DNA from 4 places in the Vibrio palustris genome. Region 3 is predicted to be linked to each of the others. Evidence: predicted binding sites of a transcription regulator. Region 3 holds the regulator's gene; each other region holds the start of a gene.

Region 1 (5,535 bases), 510 kb from region 3:
GGGCTCCAGCAAAAAATGCAGGAGCCTGATCCACCTTCTGTTTCAAAAAATCGACGCAATTTGCGATCTGATTGTCAGAAAGGTGCAATACTGACAAAGTAAAACTACTGCCTTTTAGGTCAGGTATATTGGACATTGTTACTTTGACCTCGATAAACTCATGGCTTAATGTGAAAGGACGTTGCCTGAGACTAGGGGTGTCATGTTATATTTCATGGCTAACTACAGCAAGTTATCTTACAACCTTTTGAACGATTTGCTGTCAATTTTATGGAAACTTACTGTTACCTAGATAAAAATGCGATAAATCCCGCGTTTTTTATACTTAAAGGCCTGTCATGCTTTGTTCTATATATAAAAGTGCTAAAAAAGAAGGGACGTATTTATACTTACCCAAACGCGATGATTTCTCACAGGTACCTGACACCTTATTAGATATGTTTGGTAAACCTGTATTTGTCATGCTCATCAATCTCAAAGATCGTACACTTGCGACTGTCGATATTGATCATGTAAAAGAGTCTATGCTTGAAAAAGGCTTCTTTTTACAATTGCCACCACCACCAGAAAATTTATTAGAGACATACAAAAAACAGAAATCTCGCTTAGATGATACATCGCACGATTAAGTCATTATAGGCTATATGCTCAAGGAGGAGATCTTGAGAAAGTTACTTTCGGTCATTTTAGGGGTGACGCTTGCGTCGCCAGTCCTCGCTGCGGATGTCAGCTTTGACAAATATGTTGAAGGCTTAAAGCAGGAAGCACGTCAGGAAGGCATTTCAGAGCAGATTCTGAAAGAAGCATTCAATGATGTGAAGTATCGTCCACGAGCCGTGGTTGCGGATCGTAATCAACCAGAGAAAAAACTGACGCTGGATGAGTATATTCCTCGCGCAGTGCCAAAATGGAAAGTAGAAAAAGCCAAAGCTTTGTATAAAAAATACTATCCTCAGTTGCAAACTATTGGGGCGAAGTATGGCGTACAACCACGCTTTATTATTGCACTATGGGGAGTGGAGAGTAATTTTGGTACCTTTACGGGCGGTTATAATGTCATCGATGCATTATCGACCATGGCTTATGATGGGCGCCGAGAAGCGTTTTTCCGTAAGCAAACCATGGCAGCGTTAACCATTCTTCAGCAAGGTCATATTGATGCCAGTCATATGAAAGGTTCATGGGCAGGAGCCATGGGGCAATGTCAATTTATGCCTAGCTCTTTTTTGTCGTTCGCTGCTGATGGTGACGGTGATGGAAAAAAAGATATTTGGGAGTCGAAAGCCGATGTCTTTGCTTCCACGGCGAACTACTTAAGTCAGTCTGGTTGGAAAGAGCATCGTACTTGGGGACGCCAAGTCAAATTGCCGAAAGGATTTGATGTCAGCCTTGGTGGGCGTAGTGCGTCGCAAGGAAAATATCTATCCGAATGGAGTAAACTGGGTATTACTCGTTACGATGGCCGTGCACTCCCTAAGTTGAACAATGATATTAAAGCATGGCTGATTGTGCCAGATGATGCACAAGGCCGAGTCTACTTGGTATATAACAACTATAACGTATTGATGAAATGGAATCGTTCATATTATTTTGCGTTAGCAGTATCACACTTGGCTGATGCGATTGTGTTCTAATATTGGCTATTGGCTATTGGCTATTGGCTATCGTGAGTTGGGCAACGAACAACAATTATTCATAGCAAAAAAAAGCAGCATGAGTGCTGCTTTTTTATTGGCTGTTATCACTAATTAGTGGTTTTCATTGGTTTCACAAGCAATCAGTGTGTTTTCAATCAGGCTTGCTACTGTCATTGGACCAACACCACCAGGCACTGGAGTAATAAAACTGGCACGTTCTTGAGCGGCACTAAATTCCACATCGCCAATGAGTTTACCGGTTTCAAGACGGTTGATGCCAACATCGACCACTACGGCTCCATCTTTTACCCATTCACCAGGAATAAAGTTGGGTTTACCAACTGCGACAACCAGAATGTCGGCTTGTTTAACGTGATAAGCGAGATCCTCAGTGAACCGGTGACAAGTCGTGGTGGTACACCCAGCCAGTAGTAATTCTAATGTCATCGGGCGGCCAACGATATTCGAGGCACCAACAATCACGGCATGTTTACCCATCAAGGAAATGTCATAACGCTCAAGAAGCGTGATGATGCCCTTGGGTGTGCATGAGCGTAGTTTCGGTATACGCTGGCATAAACGGCCCACATTGTAAGGATGAAAGCCATCTACGTCTTTCTCGGGCGTAATGCGCTCTAAAATTTTGGTTGAGTCAATGCCATCTGGTAGAGGTAACTGCACTAAAATACCATCGATTTCTGGATCTTGGTTGAGTTGGTCAACTAATGCGATGATGTCATTTTCTGTCGTTGTCATGGGCAAATCGTAGGATTTTGAGATAAATCCAACTTCTTCACAAGCGCGACGTTTGCTGCCGACATACACATGTGATGCTGGATCTTCACCGACAAGGACTACAGCAAGTCCTGGGGCGCGCAAACCTTTCTCGAGGCGTGCTTGCACACGTTCAGCTACTTCAGAGCGCACAGTTTGAGATATATGCTTTCCATCTATTTTTACGGCAGTCATGACTTTCCTTAACACTTATTATACGTGAAAATTTTTGCCGCTATTGTCGCAGATTACGACATTAACATCCACAAGCAAACGTTTGCTAAGAAGGGTTTTTGAGCAATTAATTCCTTGGTGATAACTTTTTAGGCACCTGAACGGTTTTCATCGATAAATTCATTGATTTACACTCACTAACTCGTATAATCCTCTCCCTGTAGCGCATCGTTTAATTCAGTCAATCGCGAAATAAACAGTGTAAAAGTGTTGCTATAACAAGCAGTGGTTATTATCAAAATATTCTTAATTATCGAATTGAGAGTGCTTTGAAATATTGATAATTCAATGCTCCGTTAGCTCAGTTGGATAGAGCACCCGCCTTCTAATTTGGCAGAAATGTAAATTTCAAAAATTGGGCTTCATAGAGGAAACTTTATGAATGTAAGACGTCAAATTCGGGGAAACCTTACAGTATTGTTGGCAATCCCGAGCCAAGCTTAGCAAAAGCTAAGAAGGTGTAGAGACTAGACGGCGTCTACCTAAAGCTGCAAAGCTAAGGTAAAGGGATAGTCCAGCGCACAAAGCCTATATGGTGGTAGCGAAAGTTATAGTGTGATGAAGCGGGTGGTCACAGGTTCGAATCCTGTACGGAGTACCATTTTAAAAAAAGCCAGTATCTGTATAAGATACTGGCTTTTTTGCGTTTATAGGAAGTTGTTGAGTATTTAGTATTCACAAGGAAGGAATAATGTTAGAGACCACACATACTCGGATTGATATATTGCGCCCCCAATATGCCGATGCGCTATTGAACTATTATCAACGTAATCAAACACACCTAGCCCCGTGGGAACCACTAAGAAATCCGGACTATTATACGAGAGAATTTTGGCAACAGGTGACAGAGAAAAACGTATTAGCGTTTGAGCTCGGGGAAGAATATCGCTTTGTGGCTTTTCATAAAAACAACTCGCGGCAAGTGATTGGCGTCTGTAACTTTACGGGGGTTATCCGTGGTGCTTTTCAAGCCTGCTTAATGGGGTATTCGCTGGACCACCAACATCTCAATCAAGGGTATATGACCGAAATCGTGCATGCGACGAGTCAGTATATGTTTGAGCAAGTTGGCCTACATCGCATTATGTCTAATTATATGCCCAATAATTGTGCGAGTGAGCGAGTCCTACAAAAATTAGGTTTTGAGCGAGAAGGCTATGCGAAGCGCTATTTAAAAATAGCCGGGCAGTGGGAAGACCATGTTTTAACGGCCAAAATTAATGATGTCGATTAACATTGAGTGAAGTGGTCAGGGGCGTGCTACCTGCAGAAAACAGATTGACATACGCCCCATTGATCAAGCGAGCTTACCAAGAGAGAGACTTACCTTGGAAATCAAGAAAGTGGTGACCTTGTTTGCCTTGGGCATTTTCAATTACCTTGGCAAGGCCTATGGAACTTGCGTCAACTGAGACTGGTGCTACTTCTCCACCCATACGAGTGCTGACCCACCCTGGATGCAAAGACAACAGTGTTATTCCATGCTCTGTTGCATTAGGGCGTAGTGAGCGAATCAGCATATTTAATGCGCTTTTACTAGAAGAATAAATTGGCATTGCCGCTTCGGTATTCTCATTTAAGCTACCCATCAGTGAGCTAGTAAATCCTAATACTCCTGTGTCAGGTTTAACATAAGGGAGTAACTTGGAGGCAAGTCGCATAGGCGAAATAGTATTGGTTTTATAAAGCTCAAATAAGTCTTCATCAGAGGCATTATCGACAAACGTACAATGAGGACCGTGGATGCCCGCATTGATAATAATAGCGTCATATTGCTGGCTTTGTAGTTGTTCGCAGAATGCACGATATTGATCGGTATCGTTTATATCCAATTTTAGCCAAGTAATCGCAGGATTAGGATCCTGTTCTGTCGTTGAGCGATAGGTTCCTGTTACATTCCAATCACGATCGGCCAAAATATTGCTAAGACCAAAACCAATTCCTTGTGATGCGCCAATAATTAGAGCATGTTTTTTCATAGTAATGCCTTTTTTCGGTGAGAGTGCCTATATCAATATGCATATAAGCGTCATTACTATTAACCCTAACATGCTCATTTTAAGTTGCATAATAAAGCCCAACCGAGGTTGGGCTTTGCAACGTTTACAGTGACAGTTTGAGATTGAGTAGATCAATTTCGGTTTGCCATTGTTGTTGTAACTTCGGCTTTTGGTGCTTGGGTTTACGTTGACGGTCTTGCGTGAGTTTCTCTTCTAATTCGATCAATCGTTCCAGATCATCATGAGATTGTTGTGATTGCGTGTAATAATCGTTCGCTACATTGCTTCTTTGGCTTTGTATACATATTTGGGACGAAGGCGGATGGACGTGGTTTTCTTGCACCTTGTGATCATGGTGTAAATAGGGCAGTGCTTTTTCAAACTCGTCAAATTCAATTATCTGGCCATGGTCAATAAGCCAAAATCGACCACATGTTTTTTGTAATAAATCACGATCGTGGCTCACCACTAAAGCTGCGCCTATATTGGTGTTTAAAGTATCGATAAGTTGCTCTTTTCCTTCTAAGTCGAGGTGATTAGTTGGCTCATCAAGTAATACTAAGTGATGTTGAGCAAGGCTCAATCCTAAAAAGAGTAATCGTGCTCTTTCTCCGCCACTAAGAGAGGCAACGTGCTGCTGGTGGCGCTCGAACGCAAAGCCAGCACTAATTAATGCTTGTTTTCGTTGATCGTCATTGAGGTTGGCGAAGGGAATTAAGGCATCTTTGATGGTCGATTTTGTGCTGATTTGCTCAAGATCTTGGTCATAATACCCAAGTTGACACAACCCATGCCACTTAATATCACCGATGATGGTAGCGCTATTGCGACTTTCATCTCGCATTATTGCAGCTGAAGGATTTTGCTCAGTGTAATGGGTAAATAGTGCT
Region 2 (5,535 bases), 1.1 Mb from region 3:
ATTACTTATGGTGGGTCTATTACCATGCCTTAGGCGTAAGAAACTCACTTAATTGAGCTTCTGGGCTACCGGGTTCTGGTTGATAGTTATATTCCCAACGCACCATCGGTGGCATCGACATTAATATAGACTCCGTGCGCCCACCCGATTGCAAACCAAATAAAGTACCGCGATCATAGACGAGATTAAACTCCACATAACGCCCACGGCGATACAATTGGAACTGCCTTTCACGTTCACCAAAAGCGTGTGCTTTGCGTTGCTCTACAATGGGTATATAGGCTTGCGTAAACCCTTCGCCAACAGCTTGCATGTAGGCAAAGCAAGCCTCAAAACCCCATTCATTGAGATCATCAAAGAATAAGCCCCCAATTCCGCGATTTTCTTCTCGATGAGGTAAATAGAAGTATTTATCACACCATTCTTTATGCTCACTGTAGACGTTATCACCAAATGGCGCACACAAGTCTTTCGCCGTTTGATGCCAAAACTGACAATCTTCGGCAAACGGATAAAATGGCGTTAAATCGAATCCACCACCAAACCACCAAACAGGCTCTTCTCCTTCTTTCTCTGCTATAAAGAAACGCACGTTGGCATGGGATGTCGGCACATAAGGGTTATTAGGATGGATTACTAATGATACGCCCATGGCTTCAAAACTGCGCCCGGCTAATTCAGGACGATGGGCTGTCGCTGATGCAGGAAGTTGCTTACCTGTCACATGAGAGAAGTTAACTCCCCCCTGCTCAAAAGTGTTGCCCTCAGTCATAACACGTGAACGTCCTCCTCCCCCGAGCCTCTCTCCGGGCTCGCGTGTCCACGCATCTTCTTTAAATACAGATTTACCATCGACCGTCTCTAACTGGCGACAAATATCATCTTGTAAAGACATCAAAAATATTTTGACGGCTTCTTTATTAACTACTGTCATCGATATCTCCTTCATAGGGAGGCCTGCGCGCCTAACCCTGCCTTAATATATGTAGTGTTTGCGCATCACGAATTTCTGTCGGCTTCTCTCGACCACCAGTGCTTCCTTCTAGTATTGCCCCAAGGCCATGGTGTAATTGTTCGGCAACCTCAACGGCAGTCATACATGGAGGGAGTCCTGACAAGTTGGCACTCGTGGATGTAATCGGTTTTCCATAAGATTGACACAACGCCTGAACTAAAGGGTGATCCGTAACACGCACAGCAACCGTATCAAATTGTCCTCGTACCCATTGAGACGTTTGGGCACTAGCAGGCATGATCCAAGTTACAGGGCCTGGCCAACTCTGTTTTACATGTTCACACTGCGCTGGCGTCAGCAAGTCTTCATTAATGTAGGGTAACAACTGCGCGTAACTGGCCGCGATTAAAATCAGTCCTTTCTCTTTTGAGCGTTGCTTGAGTGTCAGAAGCTTTTGTATAGCCGATGAATTATCTGGATCACATCCTACACCAAATACACCTTCGGTTGGATAAGCAATCACCTCACCACGTGTTAATGCACACACCGACTCTTGTATATTATTCACGGCCTGACCTACTAAGTTTTAGAATTCTCTCTCTAGTTTACAAATTATTCGTTTGATCAGCGAAAGCAAATTACGTGTAATAGAAAATGAGATGACAACCGCAAGCGCAAACGTTTGCTTGAAGAAAAAATCCTCGTATAATACGTTCAGTTCGCTTATTTATTAAAAGGTTTACAGGAGTTGGAGATGAAAGTTGGAATTATCATGGGTTCAAAGTCAGATTGGCCAACCATGAAACTCGCAGCAGAAATGCTAGATAAGTTTGGTGTGCCGTACGAAACAAAAGTCGTATCTGCGCATCGCACCCCTCAACTTCTTGCAGACTACGCCACCAGTGCGAAAGAACGTGGCATCAATGTGATTATTGCAGGTGCAGGCGGCGCCGCTCATTTACCGGGAATGACCGCGGCCTACACCAGTATTCCCGTTCTCGGCGTTCCTGTTAAATCACGCGCTTTAAAAGGAATGGATTCTCTACTTTCTATCGTGCAGATGCCAAAAGGTATTGCTGTCGGCACGCTGGCAATTGGTGATGCTGGCGCTGCTAATGCCGGTATTCTTGCCGCGCAAATCATTGGCACCCATGATGAAGCTGTCATGGCAAAAGTTGAAGCATTTCGTACCGAGCAAACTAACACGGTTCTAGCTAATCCGAACCCTGAAGAGGAATAAGGCATGCATGTATTGGTTTTAGGTGCGGGTCAACTGGCTCGCATGATGTCTCTGGCTGGTGCGCCACTTAACCTTACATTGACCGCCTACGATGTCACGACATGTACTGTGGTTCACCCACTTACGCAAGTTGCTAGACCGCAGACGCTCGAACAAGCCATTGCAGATGCAGATGTCATTACCGCTGAGTTTGAGCATATTCCCCATGATATTCTGGAAATTTGTGAGCAAAGCGGCAAATTTTTCCCAACATCACTCGCGATAAAAGCCGGTGGCGATCGCCGCATCGAAAAAACACTACTTGATGGGGCCGGAGTAAGAAACGCAGCTTATGCCATTATTAATACTCGTGCAGATTTTGATCAAGCAATAGAAACTGTGGGGATCCCCATGGTGCTGAAAAGCGCACTTGGCGGTTATGATGGTAAAGGTCAATGGCGCTTAAAAGACCGAGCACAAGCCGGTGCTATTTGGACGGAGATGCAAGCGTGCCTGAATGACTCGAAACAACAAGCCATTGTCGCCGAACAGTTTGTGCCATTTCAGCGTGAAGTTTCTTTGGTGGGAGCTCGCAATCATCAAGGGGATATTGAAACTTACCCATTAGCAGAAAATATCCATATTGGTGGTGTTCTGAGTTTATCCACGGCCATTGATGCACCTCAATTGCAAACTCAAGCAGAAACCATGTTTGCCGCGGTAGCCGATAGTTTAGATTATGTGGGTGTGCTTGCTCTGGAGTTTTTTGATATTGATGGCGATCTACTGGTTAATGAGATTGCGCCACGTGTGCATAACTCTGGTCACTGGACTCAGCAAGGGGCTGAAATCTGTCAATTTGAAAATCATCTTCGTGCTGTTTGCGGCTTGCCTTTAGGCAGCACCAAGCTTGTTCGCGAAACGGCGATGATTAATATTCTTGGCGAAGATTCGTTACCGCCTGAGATTATGGCGATGGAAGGGTGTCACATTCATTGGTATGGAAAAAGCCAACGCCCGGGACGCAAGATGGGTCACATTAATTTAACCGCAGATTACCCAGGACAATTGCAGCGTAAACTGTGTGAAATTGCTAAGTACTTAGATAAAGCGGCCTTTCCTGCCGTGCACCAAATCGCGCACGACATACAAGACTGATGTTGTCATCAACATAAAAAACGGCGCTCATTGGCGCCGTTTTTTATTCTATTACTCTAAAGAATCACCATCATTTGTCTGATAATGACCACATTGACGATTGGCGCATTGATGCTTAATACCCGCAGCGGTTTTCTTTTCAACCAGCAAACCAAACCCACATGCTTGGCATGTCCCCTTTATAGGAGGAAGATTAACGGCAAACTTACATTTAGGATAACCGCTACACGCATAAAACATTTTCCCAAAACGATTTTTACGCTCAATCAAATGTCCATCACCGCATTCTGGGCAAGTCAGCTCTACTTTTGGTTCCGTACCGGAATCATCACCGTCAAGTGATTCGATATGATGACATTCAGGATAATGACTACACCCAATAAACATACCGTACCGACCTTGACGCAACACCAGCTCGTGACCACACTCCGAACAAGGTACGCCCAATTCTTTAATGATATGACCATCGTTTTGATGGAGTGGTTTAATGTAGTCACACTCTGGATATTGGCTGCACCCTAAAAATGGGCCTCGTTTGCCATGTCGTATCACTAATTCATGATCACACTGAGGACAAGACTCTTGAGAAGCGGCCTGTCCTGAGTGTGAAAAAAGTTTGGGATCGATTTTACCGCTCATAAACCTATTATTACCTAATGAAGAATGCCTTGCTCTTTGCTGTATAGCAGTTCTTCCATCAGCGTATAAGCGTTTTCGTTACCAGGCACATTAAATAGCACCATGAGAATGATCCATTTCAAATCATCCAAACCAAATTCATTGGTTTCTAACCCCATAATACGGTCAATAACCATTTCTCGTGTTTCAGGTGTTAACACTTTTATTTGTTCAAGGAACAAGATAAAACCACGGCATTCCACATCTAACCGCAGCATTTCTTTCGGAGCAAAAATACGTACCGATGTTGCTGCACTGACAGTCAGTGCCTTATGACCTTCTGTTTGCTGTAAAGCCGCTAACTCTTCTAACCAATTAAGAGCTTTATAGATGTCTTTCTTATGAAAACCTGCTCGCACAAGCTCTTCTTCGAGCTCATCTTGATCGACTTGCAACTCAGCATCACTATGGATGTAGGTTTCAAAAAGATACATCAAGATATCCATCATCATCGCTAGCCCCTCCCCTTACGAATATAACCACCAGATACCGCAACAACATGCCCAGAGAGTTCTAGCTCTAAAAGCTGCGTCATGACTTCATGCACAGGTATATTGGTCCTGCTTGCAAGAATATCAACCGGGGTGGCTTCTTCCCCTACGTTAGCTAAGAGCTCGGGAAATGGCAATTGTTCTTCGCTCTCCGGTGAGGAAAAAAGTCCCGGCTGTCGTGTTTCTTGCTCATTCAGCGACCAGTTCACAAAAGTATTCAGTTCTTCGAGGATTTGCGGAACGGTTTGCACTAAGCTCGCACCTTGGCGAATAAGATCATTACTACCACCATGATTAGCTTGATAAATCGAGCCAGGTAAAACAAAGACATCTCGGTCTTGCTCTGTGGCATAACGAGCGGTAATCAACGAACCGCTTTTTATGGCCGCTTCAACCACTAACACACCCAATGATAAACCACTGATAATACGATTACGGCGTGGAAAATGCGCCGCCTTAGGTGGGGTATGTGGCGCAAACTCAGACACTAATGCTCCAGATTCGACAATACGTGCCGCCAAACGGCGATGACGTGCAGGATATATTTGCGCTAAGCCACTCCCTAATACCGCAATTGTATTACCGCCACCAGCTAACGCCCCATCATGAGCATGGCCATCAATTCCTAACGCTAAACCACTGGTCACGGTAATACGATGTTCCGATAATTCTTTAGCAAATTGATACGCGGCCTTTTGCCCATCGATAGACGCATTACGACTGCCGACCATCGCTAACTGCGGGTGAGCGAGACTCTGCCTGTGTCCTTCAACGAACAACACGCTTGGCGCTGCCGAAATCGGTTTAAGTAATGCAGGGTAATCACTATGCAAAGGGGTAATGATATGTCGGTTAGAAGCTGCAGACTGCCATGCCAAGCATGCTTCAACTTGTCGAGGAGCATGCTGTGTAATGAAGCGAACTTGATCCGGTTTTAAGCCTATTGCCAACCACTGCGCCGCAGAATAGCGTAGCAAGTTATCAGGGGAATCAATACTCAATAAACGGGCTAAACGTTTAGGGCCCAAACGTGG
Region 3 (5,535 bases):
TGATTCTCGGTCTTTTGTCATTGTTGGATACTCATGCCGAACTCTCTACTATTTCACAAAGCATATCATCATCAAGCAAGCAGTGAGTGGGTGGTTTTCATTCATGGTGCAGGTGGCAGTTCATCGATATGGTTTAAACAGCTTAAAGCGTATCGCCAATACTTTAATGTGTTATTAGTTGATTTACGTGGTCATGGCCGCTCAGCAGAGACGACCAGTGGTCAAGCAGGGGAGTCTTACACGTTTCGTGGCGTGTCGGGAGATGTGATCGACGTGATGGACCGACTGAATATCACCCAAGCACATATTGTCGCGATGTCTTTGGGTACTTTGATCGGACACACAATGGCCCAGTATCATCCGCACCGTATCAAAAGCATGGTGCTGGGCGGGGCAATATTATCGTTTGATTGCCGTACACGATGTTTAATTAGCCTAGGTGACTGGTTTAAAAACCTAGTCCCTTACATGCTGCTTTATCGTTTATTTGCGTATATCGTGATGCCGACGGCAAGACAGCGTGAATCGCGCTGGTTATTTATTCGAGAAGCAAAAAAGTTGTGCCAAAGTGAATTTAAACGCTGGTTCCACTTAACCCGGTATGTCAATCCAATGATGACCACATACCGCTCGTGTATGCCGAGGATTCCAACGCTTTACCTTATGGGCGACAAAGACTATTTATTTTTAGAACCCGTAAAACGATGGGCTCAGCAACAGCCAATGAGTGAGCTTGTTGAGCTCAGTGATTGTGGTCACGTATGTAATATTGAGAGCCCGCAAAGGTTCAATCATCACTCGATTGAATTTATCCATCAGCATATTACCCGTGTGCGTGAGTCGCGTGTCACAAGCTAAGCATTTTCCACCAGGGCGCTGCCACATTGCCAACAAACGGCAAAGTGCCCTTCATTGGTTTCTTGGCATTGATGACAAATCCAGCTCGGAAAGACAGTCTCTGTTGAAGCGCTCTGAAATGTTGCAATGATCGCGCTGGCATCGTCAGCCTGAAAAGTATGGAAGAGCCAAATGTATGGCATAGAGTGCTCATCCATTGGTATTTCACCACGCAGTCCAAACCACTGTTCACCTCTGACTTCACAAGCAATATTCTCTGATTGTAGTAGTCCACAGACGATATGAGCTTCGGCGGGATTATGGGTGATGTAGATCTTCATTATGAACTCCTATTACTTGCTGTTTCAGTATAATAGGTGAGGGGGATTTAAAAAGTGACAGGCAATAAAAAAGCACTCAATAGAGTGCTTTTTAAACTAAATAAATTACAAGCGTTGCATGAGTTCATCACGGCGATTTTGCGGTATCACAGACCAATGTTGGCCTTCGATTGCGCCTTCTAGAGCCCACAGCAATTCAATACTGACGGTGGTCGTATGGGTATCTTGAATGGCTTTGTAAGCTTCTAATGCGCCTTTTTCATGGAGCATTTCAACGGACTCGATCCCCGCTTTACGCAGCATACGCTCGGTTGCTAATCGTAAGTTAGGTAAATCTTTAAGCCGCGTTGGTTTTGCCTTCGCTTGAGATTCACGCTCTTTCTTCGCCACAAGCAATGCTTGCTTAGCTTCTTGCAAAATATCATTGGGATTGTCCCAATAATCTTCAGGAAGAGCAAAATATTTAGTGATAACTGGGAAACCACGTTTTTTATAAATATAGGGTTCCAAGCCTTTCGATCGATAAATCTCTGCGCAATGATCGTCTGCGCGGATGTGTAATTTATCTTGAACGACCAATGCAAACATTGTGTCATCAACAAAAATACCAAATCCGCCGAACATTGAGCGAGATTTTACGCGTCCTAGAGATTCAAACAGACGCATTGAGTTTTTTAATATAGGTTTATCCATGCCTTTAGTCTCGGTGTAATTGAGATACGCCACCAAAATCAGGTCCGAGAGTATAGCAATACAATGCATATGTTTTGTCAGTGTAACGTAAACTTGCATTGTACATATTTCATCGGTAACCCCGCTACCTTTTAGATGACAGATACTGTCATCAAGCTAAGGCCGGAGGCTTTGCGTCCCAACCTTTCGATTGGTTTGCCCTGTGCGTGACATCTGGGTTTAATATAATTATTAAGAACTTACAGCAAGGGAACCAGAATTGTTCATCAAGTTCCCTAATAATTCTACGCGAAAGTCTTTGTGTAAATTGCTATCTATTATATGTACCAACATCCATAATGACACTAATGTTAATGAATATCAATTTACAATTTCTTTACAGTGTCACGGGTGATCAATTCTGGGTGCATTTCAAATGTACGACGATCATGCTGTTTGTTTTTGATTCGCTCTAGAAGAATTTCAAACGCGTTTTTCCCGACACGACGTTTAGGCTGATGGATTGTCGTCAGCGGGGGAGAGAAATACTCTGAGAGCTCAATATTATCATAGCCTACAATTGAGATATCATCAGGCACACTGCAGCCTTTTTGTTGTAAGCGGCTCATTAAGCCCAGTGCCATAGTATCATTGAAGCAAAATACTGCGGTTGGTAGCTCATCCATCGCTAACAACTTATCTGCGGCAAGGACGGCAGTGTCACATTCAAAGTTGCCTTCTAAAATCCAATCTTCGTTGACCGTTAATTTGGCTTCTTGCATTGCGCGGCGAAAGCCACGGATACGTTCTTGGCAAGCCACTTTCGAAAATTGTCCACTCAAACACGCAATGTCGGTATGGCCATTGTCGATGAGGTGTTTAGTTGCAATGTAACCACCTTCTTCTGAATTGTCCAAAATGTTATCGGCTTGAGAATCTTCTAATCCCCAGTCCATGATCACTTTAGGGATATCTGAGTGGGCGTCGAGCATTTCCATGAGTTCGGGCGTCATGTCAGAACACATCACTAACATACCATCGACGCGTTTTTCCGCGAGCATACGTACATAATCACGCTGCTTTTCATAGATGCCACCAGTGTTACACAAAATGAGCGTATAGCCTTGGCGGTAACAGTAGCTTTCCACTCCATCAATGACTTCAGAAAAGAATTGGTTGGTAGATTGGGTCACTAACATACCAATAGTACGGGTGGTATTGCATTTCAAACTTCTTGCAACGGCACTCGGTGCGTAGTTCAGTTGTTTTACAGCGCCTAACACACGCTCTTGGGTCGTTTCAGCCACAAAGCGTGTTTTATTAATTACATGAGATACGGTTGTCGTCGAGACGCCAGCGAGGCGGGCTACATCTTTGATTGTCGCCATTGGTTTTGTCCTATTACTGCTGCTGGCTAGGAAGGGTCAGATACTGAACTCAGCCAACAGTGGGTGCTTTTAAATAAGCCGATATGTATTAAAAAAACCGCTAACTAAGAGCGGCTTGATTGGATAATTTTTATTTTCAAACTAGCTGTGATTCTAGACTGCTCTCTGCAGCGCCGCAATGAAAAATTCATATTTGTTATATGTACTCCATGTCCACGATCTTTTCGTTAGTGGGTTAAGCGGATAAAAAGAAGCGACTCTTGGCCGTAGTGAGTTGCCACGCAACCCTCCTCGGTTTGGCGTCTTTATGGTCGCTATTGGATGAAAACCGAGGATTAGATTGTTTTGAATCAATAAAGGATAAGGTTTTAAAGCGTAACGCTAGAATTATTACGGACTATGAATAGAATGAAATCAGTGTGTATAGAACCGGAAATCAGTAGCGCTTATGAATTATCCGTTATTAGTTGTAGAAAGTGAGCAAGAGACGCGGCTTATTTTGGTCGATTACTTCCAACAGGAAGGATACGACGTGCTGTCGGCTGAGACCGGTATAGAAATGCGTGAACACCTAGATCGACAAGATTTTGATGTGGTTTTATTGGATGCACAATTATTATCTGGTGATAGCTTAATGATTACAAGAGAGCTACGCAGTCGATCCGATATGGGGATCATTCTATTAAACGGTCGAGAAGATAACATTGACAAAATTATTGGCTTAGAAATGGGCGCAGATGATTATATTGCTAAGCCATTTGAGCTGAGAGAACTTTTGGTTCGAGTGAAAAATTTAATGTGGAGAGTGTCTCGTTCACGTGAGCATGCTCCTTTAACTCAGCATGTCGATTGCCAACAAATCCAATTTGGTGATTGGTTTTTTGATATTCAACGTCGCTCGTTAAGCCAGCATGGTGAACCGATCAAGTTAACTAAGGCGGAATATGAGTTGTTAGTCGCGTTAGCATCGAATCCCCATCAAGTTCTCACTAGAGAGGCCATTTTAAACATGATTAGCCATCGTGTTGATACGCCAAATGACCGAACGATTGATGTATTAATACGGCGGTTACGTTCGAAAATGGAATGTGATCCGAAAACCCCACAAATCATTGTGACCATACATGGTGAGGGATATATGTTTGCTGGCACCTAAGGGTCAGTTATTCATTCCCTCATTCCTTGCTATCATGGTTGTTAGCAGGCTGTGAACAGAGTCCTGATAAACTCACGCCCCATAGAAAAGTCACTTATCGATGGGGCGTGGCGCGTTAACGTGTCCATTAACGTTGAGGCTTGGTTATTGGATCGGGCATATCTTCGGCGGTGGATGTTTCTGGCGATGCTGCCGGTAACGGTTCTGGTGTGGTGTTGAGCAGCCAATCCCGAAAATCATGCCATACACTCCCCATGGTTTCATACCAAAAACGCTCACTTTGCTCTAAATATCGTGCTTTGGGGGCGTATTTTTCCCATGGCTGACGAATATTCTTTTGTGCTAAGTAATTGGTTGGAGCTGGCAGTGGTTGAAGTCCTGCGGCGTGGAACTCTTGCAATGCCCGGTGCATGTGCGATGCCGATGTGACTAACACCATTTTCTTTTGTTGGACAAAAGCCGCGGCTTGGCGAGCTTCTTCCCATGTATCTTTGGCGGTTTCCAGTAAAATGATATCGGATTTAGGCACACCCAATCCAAGTGCAACTTGTGCCAACATTCTGGCATGGCTGAACTCACTCCCACCAGAATACCCAGACAAGATCAATTTGGAACCAGGATACATGCGGAAAATACGAATGCCTTCGGTTAAACGCATCAATGCCGTTCGGCTTAATTCTGATGTCGGCGGTAGTTGGTCATCGACGACATGCCCGCTGCCTAGCACCATGATGTAATCAATACTCTCATCAACGGGTAAAAAACCTTTATATTGACGTTCCAAAGGCATTAACAAGCGTGACGATACGGGTTGAAAAGACACCAAAAAAATACCGAGCAAAGAAAAGAGGACAATCACACAGCCACTCTTACGTTTCGCGGTAAACATAATCAATGATAAACCTAAAAATCCGATGATCAGCAACGCTGGAAGCGGCATAAATAGGGACGAAATAATTTTTTTCAGCTCAAACATATATAAATAGCCCGAAAAAGCAGCACTTGGCGTTAAAAAAGGATAAAAGCCTCTTTATTCCTGCCATTCCTATGACAGAATAACAGCACGATTAGTTATCATAACGCAAGCAGCCGTGACTAGAGATCGCAATTTCGACGATATTGCCCACAAATTCGCAAAAAA
Region 4 (5,535 bases), 670 kb from region 3:
CAGCCTGTTTGGCAGGCAATGCAGGATTTCACTGACCATCGAGATAGTCAGACCCGAGATGAAATCTGGTTGGTCGAGCACTTCCCTGTATTTACCCAAGGCCAAGCGGGTAAACCGGAACATCTCATTAATACCGGTGATATCCCTGTCGTACAGAGTGATCGTGGCGGTCAAGTCACTTATCATGGTCCTGGACAGCTCGTCGTCTATTTTCTCATTAACCTACGCCGGAAATCGATTAACGTACGTCAGTTAGTCAGTAATATTGAAACTATTGTCATCAACACCCTAGCTCAGTATGGTGTCGAATCAGCCGCTAAACCTGATGCGCCAGGCGTTTACGTTGAGAGTAAGAAAATATGCTCGCTCGGACTACGTATCCGTCGAGGATGCTCTTTCCATGGTTTAGCGCTGAATATCAATATGGATTTATCCCCATTTTTAAGAATCAATCCGTGTGGTTATGCGGGGATGGAAATGATACAACTCAGTGATATCATTCCTTCAGCCTCATTGCATGACGCCGAATCTATCCTAATAACAGAGCTCGTAAACCTATTGGAATACGATAAAGTCGAATTTAGCACAGAAGCCTATAATCATGAGTAAAGCTATCCAAATGGAAAAAGGGGTTAAATACCGCGACGCGGATAAAATGGCCCTCATCCCAGTCAAAAATATGCCGAATGAAGAGACAGAAATCTTGCGTAAACCGGAGTGGATGAAAATCAAACTCCCAAGAGATACTCAACGCATTCGTGAAATTAAAGATGCAATGCGCAAAAACGACTTGCACTCTGTCTGTGAGGAAGCGTCATGCCCTAACCTTTCCGAGTGTTTTACTCACGGCACAGCGACCTTCATGATTTTAGGGGCAATTTGTACGCGTCGTTGCCCATTCTGCGATGTCGCTCATGGTCGCCCGATTACCCCCGATGCAGACGAACCGACAAAGTTAGCTACAACGATCAAAGATATGAAACTGAAGTACGTGGTGATCACCTCAGTCGATCGTGATGACTTACGTGATGGTGGCGCTAAGCACTTTGCCGATTGTAACCAAGCCATTCGTGAGCAGAATCCGCATATTCGTATTGAAACGTTAGTCCCTGATTTCCGTGGTCGTATGGATACGGCGTTAGAATTACTCAAAGACAATCCGCCTGATGTCTTTAACCACAATCTAGAAACCATCCCACGTCTGTATCGTAAAGCACGTCCAGGCGCAAACTATAAATGGTCGCTTGATCTATTACGCCGCTTTAAAGAACAGCATCCAGATATCCCAACGAAATCAGGCTTAATGATGGGGTTAGGTGAAACCAAAGAAGAAATGGTCGAAGTATTAAAAGACCTCCGTAGCCATGGCGTCACCATGCTCACCTTAGGTCAATACTTAGCACCCAGCCGTCACCATTTACCGGTTGCTCGCTATGTGCCGCCAGCTGAGTTCGAAGAATTAAAAGAAATCGCGTTGGAACTGGGCTTCACTCATGCTGCCTGCGGTCCTTTCGTGCGCTCCTCTTATCATGCTGATTTACAAGCTCAAGGTATGGAAGTGAAGTAAGAGAGACTGGTTATCTTGCAATAAAAAGCCGATGTGGAGTCCATATCGGCTTTTTTGATCAATTAACTGCTTGCTGTTATACATGAAGTTTCTTACCCTGTTATCTCATATTGACTACAATAATGGTAAGCAATTCAAAAAGGATGGTATCAATGTATAAGTTAGGACTCGTAACCTTAATGGCAGTTGGCACACTGCTTACTGGTTGTGCATCAAATGAGCAAAGAGATAATTACCAAGAAGCCTCTTTTGAACTGTGCAATACCGATGTCAAAATTTATTCCGTGAGTGATGATGGCCAAGTGCGGATTGTCTGTTCCGACCAATCTAAGTTTTCACTCGCCAATGAAAGTACTCTTGAAACCATGCGGGATATCAATGTTAACTACTGCAGCGGCGAAGGTTTAGGGCAATTTAATGAAACCCGTAAATACTATATGTTTAAATGTAAATCAGGGACATTAATCAGCATCGCTAAATAGTTTAACTGAACTTAACGTTATGAACCCCAATAAAAAAAAGCCTGCATATAATGCAGGCTTTATTTTTTAGTCGTCGCAATACTATGCGTAAACAGGTAGACGTTTACAAATATCTAACACTTTTTGTTTGGTTGCTTCAATAACAGCAGGATCGTTGATGTTATCTAGTACATCACAAATCCAGTTTGCCAGCGCTTTAGCATCTTCAACACTAAAACCACGGCGTGTAATTGATGGTGTACCAATACGAATACCAGATGTCACAAACGGACTGCGTGGGTCATTAGGGACTGAGTTTTTGTTCACAGTAATGTTTGCAGCGCCCAATGCGGCATCCGCTTCTTTACCTGTAATATTCTTGTCGATAAGGTCAACCAGGAATAAGTGGTTTTCTGTCCCGTTAGATACAATGTTGTAACCACGTTCTTGGAACTGGGCAACCATTGCTTTGGAGTTTTTCACAACATTAGCTTGATACGCTTTGAATTCAGGTTCCATTGCTTCTTTGAAAGCCACCGCTTTTGCTGCAATAACATGCATCAAAGGGCCACCTTGTCCACCAGGGAAAACAGCTGAATTCAGTTTTTTGTATAGCTCTTCACCCGCATTCGACAAAATAAGACCACCGCGAGGTCCGGCAAGCGTTTTATGTGTTGTCGTGGTAACAACATGAGCATAAGGCATTGGGCTTGGGTAAGCGCCAGCAGCAATCAAGCCCGCAACGTGAGCCATATCCACAAACAAGTAAGCATTCACTTTGTCGGCGATTTCACGCATACGTTTCCAATCGACAACCTGAGAATAAGCGGAGAAGCCACCGATGATCATTTTCGGTTGATGTTCTTGTGCCAATACTTCCATCGCGTCGTAATCAATTTGACCCGATTCATCGATACCGTATGGGATAACATTGTAATGCTTACCAGAAAAGTTGACTGGTGAGCCGTGAGTCAAGTGACCACCGTGAGCGAGGCTCATCCCCAAAACCGTATCGCCTGGATTCAATAATGCCATATAAACAGCACTGTTAGCTTGAGAGCCAGAGTGAGGCTGCACGTTTGCGTAGGCACAATCAAATAACTCACACGCACGGTCAATCGCTAAAGCTTCTGCTTTATCAACATACTCACAACCACCGTAATAGCGCTTACCAGGATATCCTTCAGCATACTTGTTCGTTAATTGAGAGCCTTGCGCTTCCATAACACGTGGACTTGTGTAGTTTTCTGAAGCGATAAGTTCAATATGTTCTTCTTGGCGAAGAGTTTCTTCCTGAATCGCAGCGTAAAGCTCCGGATCGTAATCAGCGATGTTCATATCACGCTTAAGCATCTGTATCTCCTGACTCAGATTAACTGAAAGTTGAGGTAAAACCCGAACAATGACGCCACGCAAACGTTTTCGTCACCGTAATGGCCGGTATTCTACATAAATTGATCTTTTTCATAAAGCACTAATTACCGAAATTATGAGGCAATTTTTTCACTGTTATAACCAGCTTCTACCATTATGATAAATAAGAGCTTAATACTCTAAAGAATCCTAAGTGATAAATTAGCGCTTTGCTCATAAGAGCACAACCATTAGAGCACTTTATATTGCGATGCCTGCGCTATATAGAGAAAAAATCATCAACACCACATTAAAATTGCACAGTCACAAGGGGTTATGCCAGAGATGAGCTATTTTTAACTCATTAACACGCACTCAGTACGATAAAGTAACGGGAAGTTATTCACTGATTCTGCTCATCTTTCTCGTCCCCTTCTTGATTGACTCGCTGAAAAGTTGATCAATAACACGCAACTTTGTCCAAAAAGACAGCGCTTGGTGCGAAAAACCAAAAAAAGGGTTTACAGCCTCAAACAGTTTGCTATGATTCGCCCCGCACTTGAGGGATGAGTTGGGAAAACATTCTTTAAGTATAAAAATCTCCTGGAGGAGTTCCCGAGTGGCCAAAGGGAGCAGACTGTAAATCTGCCGGCTCCGCCTTCGATGGTTCGAATCCGTCCTCCTCCACCATATTTTCTTCGTAAGAAGAGCACTTGATTGATTGCGTTGGGAAAACGTCAGTTAAGTATAAAAACCTCCTGGAGGAGTTCCCGAGTGGCCAAAGGGAGCAGACTGTAAATCTGCCGGCTCCGCCTTCGATGGTTCGAATCCGTCCTCCTCCACCATATTTCTTCGTAAGAAGATCACTTGATTGATTGCGTTGGGAAAACGTCAGTTAAGTATAAAAATCTCCTGGAGGAGTTCCCGAGTGGCCAAAGGGAGCAGACTGTAAATCTGCCGGCTCCGCCTTCGATGGTTCGAATCCGTCCTCCTCCACCATATTTCTTCGTAAGAAGAGCACTTGATTGATTGCGTTGGGAAAACGTCAGTTAAGTATAAAACCTCCTGGAGGAGTTCCCGAGTGGCCAAAGGGAGCAGACTGTAAATCTGCCGGCTCCGCCTTCGATGGTTCGAATCCGTCCTCCTCCACCATATATAAAAAAACCAGCTCAGTGAGCTGGTTTTTTTATACCTGTCAGACACTCAACACCTCTATTAACCCGCAATCACAATATAAAGACCGCCACGATATAAAAACGGCGTATTGTCATTCATTCTTAGAGACGTCTGGATCAAAAAAGGCCACTGACTGTGGCCTTTTTATCAATAACCCAATACCGATTTACCAGCGCTTCATAAAGACTAGTTATCTAAGTAATCAGGAACTTGAACAATGCTATCCAATACTGTGTTTGCTAGCGCTTCACCTTGTTCTGTAATGGGCTTTCCTGTACGGACAAGAATCTTAGTCCCGACGCCTGCCGCTTCTGCTGCCATCATGTCTTCCGCTTTATCGCCGATCATAACGGAGTTGGCCATATCGATACTTAAAAAATCCCGCGCGGAGAAAAACATCCCCGGTTTAGGTTTACGACATTCACAGTCTTGTTTGTATTCACCGAGACCAAACTCAGCATGATGTGGGCAGTAATAAATACCATCTAAAGCCACACCATGATCTTCAAAGTTCCAATCCATCCACTGCGTCAGCGATAAAAAGCGATCTTCACTGAATTTACCTCGAGCGATTCCCGATTGGTTAGTCACCAATACCAGTAAATACCCTTTATCCTGCAGTTTACGCGCTGCATCAAATACCCCATCGATAAACTCGAAATCATGCTCATCATGGACATAGCCGTGATCCACGTTGATCACACCGTCACGGTCTAAAAATACTGCTGGTTTTGCCAAAATGACTCTCTCAATTGAGCGATAAGAAGTCTTATAATTATTGCATAGCTTATTTCTTTCATCACTATCAAATGATCGATCAGCGCGGATAATTTTTCGTTTAGACGTCTAGACGTAAAAATACCTATTGACTTGAATACCTATAACTCATAGGATTCTTATCTAGCTATTAAGCAATACAGCATAATATTCTGTGAGACGATATCGCAGCTAACATAGGGTTTTTACTGCTCCCTGCAC

Evidence for each region. The regulator PurR, encoded in region 3, represses purine synthesis genes. The targets are predictions, from matches to a motif close to TNANGNAAACGTTTNCNTNA.
Region 1: folD (bifunctional methylenetetrahydrofolate dehydrogenase/methenyltetrahydrofolate cyclohydrolase FolD) is a predicted target of PurR. The motif match lies at 2,677-2,696, and genes of this name have one in related genera.
Region 2: purE (5-(carboxyamino)imidazole ribonucleotide mutase) is a predicted target of PurR. The motif match lies at 1,626-1,645, and genes of this name have one in related genera.
Region 4: glyA (serine hydroxymethyltransferase) is a predicted target of PurR. The motif match lies at 3,437-3,456, and genes of this name have one in related genera.

What each region holds. Positions count from the first base shown of each region.
Region 1 is NZ_AP024887.1:1,648,614-1,654,148, reverse strand. It holds gene minC (septum site-determining protein MinC) at 1-136, opposite strand, end outside; gene OCU30_RS07800 (YcgL domain-containing protein) at 339-629, shown strand; gene OCU30_RS07795 (lytic murein transglycosylase) at 663-1,634, shown strand; gene folD (bifunctional methylenetetrahydrofolate dehydrogenase/methenyltetrahydrofolate cyclohydrolase FolD) at 1,749-2,606, opposite strand; gene OCU30_RS07785 (GNAT family N-acetyltransferase) at 3,337-3,879, shown strand; gene OCU30_RS07780 (SDR family NAD(P)-dependent oxidoreductase) at 3,953-4,624, opposite strand; gene OCU30_RS07775 (ABC-F family ATP-binding cassette domain-containing protein) at 4,749-5,535, opposite strand, start outside.
Region 2 is NZ_AP024887.1:43,120-48,654, reverse strand. It holds gene hemF (oxygen-dependent coproporphyrinogen oxidase) at 20-934, opposite strand; gene tsaC (L-threonylcarbamoyladenylate synthase type 1 TsaC) at 966-1,523, opposite strand; gene purE (5-(carboxyamino)imidazole ribonucleotide mutase) at 1,710-2,195, shown strand; gene OCU30_RS00225 (5-(carboxyamino)imidazole ribonucleotide synthase) at 2,199-3,332, shown strand; gene OCU30_RS00220 (DNA topoisomerase family protein) at 3,384-3,971, opposite strand; gene OCU30_RS00215 (DUF494 family protein) at 3,986-4,459, opposite strand; gene dprA (DNA-processing protein DprA) at 4,465-5,535, opposite strand, start outside.
Region 3 is NZ_AP024887.1:1,136,001-1,141,535, forward strand. It holds gene OCU30_RS05505 (alpha/beta fold hydrolase) at 34-858, shown strand; gene OCU30_RS05510 (putative signal transducing protein) at 855-1,178, opposite strand; gene OCU30_RS05515 (TfoX/Sxy family DNA transformation protein) at 1,284-1,871, opposite strand; cyclic di-GMP riboswitch class I at 1,983-2,081, opposite strand; gene purR (HTH-type transcriptional repressor PurR) at 2,237-3,238, opposite strand; gene torR (two-component system response regulator TorR) at 3,687-4,394, shown strand; gene elyC (envelope biogenesis factor ElyC) at 4,522-5,370, opposite strand; gene cmoM (tRNA uridine 5-oxyacetic acid(34) methyltransferase CmoM) at 5,486-5,535, shown strand, end outside.
Region 4 is NZ_AP024887.1:1,804,792-1,810,326, forward strand. It holds gene lipB (lipoyl(octanoyl) transferase LipB) at 1-609, shown strand, start outside; gene lipA (lipoyl synthase) at 602-1,567, shown strand; gene OCU30_RS08490 (hypothetical protein) at 1,720-2,049, shown strand; gene glyA (serine hydroxymethyltransferase) at 2,131-3,381, opposite strand; tRNA gene OCU30_RS08500 (tRNA-Tyr) at 3,987-4,071, shown strand; tRNA gene OCU30_RS08505 (tRNA-Tyr) at 4,142-4,226, shown strand; tRNA gene OCU30_RS08510 (tRNA-Tyr) at 4,296-4,380, shown strand; tRNA gene OCU30_RS08515 (tRNA-Tyr) at 4,449-4,533, shown strand; gene gmhB (D-glycero-beta-D-manno-heptose 1,7-bisphosphate 7-phosphatase) at 4,744-5,295, opposite strand.